Regions from separate parts of the Shinella sp. HY16 genome, predicted to be linked through region 2. Evidence: predicted binding sites of a transcription regulator. Region 2 holds the regulator's gene; the other holds the start of a gene.
What was found. The regulator PhoB, encoded in region 2, activates phosphate uptake and scavenging genes when phosphate is short. The targets are predictions, from matches to a motif close to TGTCATNNANCTGTCAT.
Positions count from the first base shown of each region.

Region 1: a site for PhoB is predicted at 1,180-1,196, ahead of K0P03_RS08250 (ceramide glucosyltransferase). Genes of this name have one in related genera too.

Region 1 covers NZ_JAHYXL010000001.1:1,609,774-1,611,971, forward strand. The annotation lists gene K0P03_RS08250 (ceramide glucosyltransferase) at 1-1,101, opposite strand, end outside; gene K0P03_RS08255 (cysteine hydrolase family protein) at 1,381-1,926, opposite strand; gene K0P03_RS08260 (GlxA family transcriptional regulator) at 2,028-2,198, shown strand, end outside.
Region 2 covers NZ_JAHYXL010000001.1:109,999-112,196, forward strand. The annotation lists gene pstB (phosphate ABC transporter ATP-binding protein PstB) at 1-217, shown strand, start outside; gene phoU (phosphate signaling complex protein PhoU) at 269-997, shown strand; gene phoB (phosphate regulon transcriptional regulator PhoB) at 1,016-1,699, shown strand; gene K0P03_RS00540 (GcrA family cell cycle regulator) at 1,838-2,198, opposite strand, start outside.

The DNA.
Region 1 (2,198 bases), 1.5 Mb from region 2:
CATCGTGTTGCCGCGCCAGTCGATGGCGCCGCCGATCCAGGCGCGCAGCCAGATGGCCGGCATCATGACGTCGCGCACCATCATCGCCGGCACGGACCAGCGCGACAGCCGCCAGCCCTTGGAACGCGCAAGGGCAGCCTCCGGCAGATAGAGACCGGCGAGCACGAGCGACATGGCGGGCAGCAGCGGCGCGCCGCCGACGAGCACCGCGGCAAGCGCGAGAAGCAGCGGCGGGACGGCGCCGAGCAGGATTTCCGGGCTGAAGAAGGCGGGGAAGGTGACCCGGCGCAGGCGCGACCAGCGGCACTGGCGTGACCAGACCTCCTGTTCGCTGCGCCGCCCCAGCGGCTGCTCGAAGGGCGAGGAGACGAGGTGCACCTTGAGGCCAAGCCGGCTGACGAGCTTGGTCGAGGCGGCGTCCTCGGCGATCTCGGCGTTCAGCGCCTGGATGCCGCCATTGGCATCGAGCATCGGCTTGTACCACAGCATGCTCTTGCCCTGCGCAAAGCCGAGGCCGAGCGCCTCGCCGGCATATTGCCAGCGCGCCTGCTGGGTGTTGAGGAACATGCATTCCACCTCGGCCCAGAACCCTTCCGGCCGCGAGCCGAGCGGCGTCGAGCAGACGAGGCCTGAATCGCTGCGCCAGCCGCCCATCAGGTGCTGGATGTAGTCGGGCGGCATCAGGACGTTCGAATCGGCGAGCACCACCCAGTCGTACCGCGCCGCCTGCCAGCCCTTGACGCAGTTGTTGAGTTTTGGATTGGCGCTGACGCGATCGTCGCCGACGAGGACGCGCGCGGCGACATGCGGATGGGCCGCGGCGGCGGCCTCTATCAGCGGCACGACGGGATCGCTGCCATGGGCGACGCAGAACAGCAGCTCGTAGTCCGGCCAGGTGAGGCGGAAGGCGCGGTCCAGCGTCTCCGTGGAGAAGTTCTCGATCCCGCGCACGGGAACGACGATGGAGACGGGCGGTTTTTCGTCGATCCCGGGCGGCAGTGCGCCTGTCGGTTTCAGCCGCTTGCCGGCGATGAGGATGCTGAAGAGGTTGGTGGCGACGAGGGCGCCCGAGGCAAGGGCCAGGGCCTGAGCCGTATCCATTCACGCGTACTCCGCTGGGCGCCGGATCAGGATGCGGCCGCCGGGGTGCATTCACGCGCGAAGAGACACCATCGTCACATGACAGGGGAATGACGGGCGGTGCGATGGCTCCAGCGGCGCCGTGCCCGCCGCTCCACAGACCGCCCCGGCCTGGGCCGGACCGTATGCGGCATTGTCATTCTTCCCTTCTCCCCCGTGGGGAGAAGGGAGATGTGGCAACGGCTTCCTTCCCTGTGCGATAACCTTCTTGCCCGGGACGAGGACGGCGGTTGCCGGGGGTTACGACAGGAAATCGGCGGTCGTGGTGACCTTGCCGTAGCCGAACTCCAGCGCCGACATGATGGTGGCATGCACCTGGCGAGCCGGGACGACCGAATCACCGAAGGCCTTGTCGCGCGTGGCGCAGGCGTCGTGCACGACGGTGAGGTTGTAGCCGAGATCGGCGGCGGCGCGCGCCGTCGCGTCGATGCAGACGTCGCTCATCGCGCCGACGACCACCACATCCTCGATGTCGCCGTCCCGCAGGATCTGGTGCAGCGCCGTCTCCCGGAAGGAGTTCGGATAGTTCTTGACGATGACCGTATCGTCCTGCCGCGGCGCGACGGCCGGGATCGGCTGGATGCCGTCCGTGCCCGGGGCGAAGAGCGGCGAAGCGGCGTCCTTCGCGATGTGGTGGACATGGATGATCCGGTCACCCTTGCCGCGCCCCGCCTCGACGACGCGCGCGGCATTGGCGGCGGCGGCATCGATGCCCGTCAGCGCGAAGCTGCCGGAGGAAAGATAGTCCTTCTGCAGGTCGACGATGATGATGGCGCGTTTGCTCATGGCGGTTCCTTTTTGCAGGCGATGGATGATGTGGACATTCTGCCCCGGGCCTGCCATCTCTCGCCATTGGCGGGACCGACATAATCCGGGGTGAAAGTGACATGGTGCGTGACGCCGAGATCGGACTGGTTCTCTATCCCGGCGTGCAGATGGCCGCCGTGCTCGGCATGACCGACCTCTTCCAGTCGGCGATGGAGCTCGGCCGCAAGAAGGGGCGGGCAGGGCCTGTGCTCACCGTCAGCCATTGGCGGCTGGAAGACGGCAAACCGGCG
Region 2 (2,198 bases):
GATCGCGACCGCCAAGGTCGAGGAACTGATCCATGAACTGCGCGCGAACTTCACCATCGTCATCGTGACGCACTCGATGCAGCAGGCGGCCCGCGTCTCGCAGCGCACCGCCATGTTCCACCTCGGCAACCTCGTCGAGGAGAACGACACCGACAAGATGTTCACCAACCCGGATGACCAGCGCACGCAGGACTACATCATGGGCCGCTTCGGCTGACGCCTTCGTCGCCGAGCATCCCTGGAACCCGAGCGCATTAAGGACTGAGCCATGTCATCGAGCCACATCGTCTCCATCTACGACGAAGAACTGAAATACCTCTCCCGCCGCATCTCCGAAATGGGCGGCACCGCCGAGCAGATGGTCGCCGATTCCGTCCGCGCTCTCGTCACGACCGACGCGGCGCTGGCCCAGAAGGTGATCTCCGAGGACGTCATCCTTGATACGGCAGAGCGCCAGATCAACGACAAGGCGATCGTCACCATCGCCAAGCGCCAGCCGATGGCGGCGGACCTGCGCGAAATCATGGGCGCGATCCGTATCGCGGCCGAACTGGAGCGCGTCGGCGATCTCGGAAAGAACACCGCCAAGCGCGTCATCGCCGTCCAGAGCTCGGGCATGCCCCGCAAGCTGGCCCGCGGCTTGGAGCATCTCGCCGAGCTCGCGCTGATGCAGCTCAAGGAAGTGCTCGACGTCTATGCCACCCGCTCGATCGAGAAGGCCAAGGCGATCCGCGAGCGCGACGACGAGATCGATGCGATCTATACCTCGCTGTTCCGCGAACTCCTGACCTACATGATGGAAGACCCGCGCAACATCACGCCCTGCACGCATCTCCTGTTCTGCGCCAAGAACATCGAGCGCATCGGCGACCACGCGACCAACATCGCCGAAACCATCTACTACATGGCAACAGGCTCGCAGCCGGAAGGTGAGCGTCCGAAGGACGATACCTCGACCTCCGTCGTCGCGGCCGATGTCGCCGACGCGTCCGAGTAAAGAGCAAGGTTCAACTCCATGGTGCCCAGAATTGCCGTCGTGGAAGACGAGGAGGCCCTGAGCGTTCTCCTCCGTTACAATCTGGAAGCGGAAGGTTTCGAGGTCGATACGATCCTGAACGGTGACGAGGCCGAGATGCGCTTGCAGGAGCGCATGCCGGATCTCCTCATCCTCGACTGGATGCTTCCGGGCGTTTCCGGCATCGAGCTGTGCCGACGCCTGCGCCAGCGCCCGGAAACCGAACGTCTGCCGATCATCATGCTGACGGCGCGCGGCGAGGAGAGCGAGCGCGTGCGCGGGCTTGCCACCGGTGCGGACGACTATGTCGTCAAGCCCTTCTCGACGCCGGAACTGGTTGCCCGCGTGCGGGCGATGCTGCGCCGTGCCAAGCCCGAGGTTGTCTCGACGGTGCTGCGCTGCGGCGACATCGAGCTCGACCGCGAGACGCACCGCGTCCATCGTCGCACCCGCGAGGTCCGCCTTGGCCCGACGGAGTTCCGCCTTCTGGAGTTCCTGATGACCTCGCCCGGCCGCGTCTTCTCGCGCTCGCAACTTCTCGACGGGGTCTGGGGCCATGACATTTATGTCGACGAGCGCACCGTCGACGTGCATGTCGGGCGTCTGCGGAAGGCGCTCAACTTCGCCAACATGCAGGACGTCATCCGCACGGTCCGCGGCGCCGGCTATTCGCTGGAAACCTGAGCGAACGGAATTCCTCCCAAGGACGGAAATGGGCCCTCAGGGGCCTGTTTGCGTTTTGGGGGAATAGTAGAGGCACCACCATCTCAAACGAAAACGGACCCTTTCGGGTCCGCATCGCATTTTCTGCCGTGGTAGATGTTATCGCATCCGGCGGCGCTCGGCCGAGGGCTGGTAGGCGAGGCGCTGGTGGTAGGTGCAGTAGGGCGAATTGTCGGGGGACTCGTTGCCGCAGAAGTGGAAGTCGTCGTTGAGCGGGTCTCCGATCGGCCACTTGCAGGTGCGCTCGGTGAGCTGGGTCAGCTCGAGACGACGCGACATCGGTACGACCACGTTGTTGCGGTTGGCCGGAACCGGAAGGGTCTCGGCCTGCATTTCGAAATCGGCGTCGATCTCTTCCTTGACAATGGCGTTGCCGGCCGGACGGGCGACCGGGCGGGCGGCGACGGGACGGGCAGCGAAGTTCGACGGACGCGGCGTCGCCGGAGCCGGACGCTTGGCG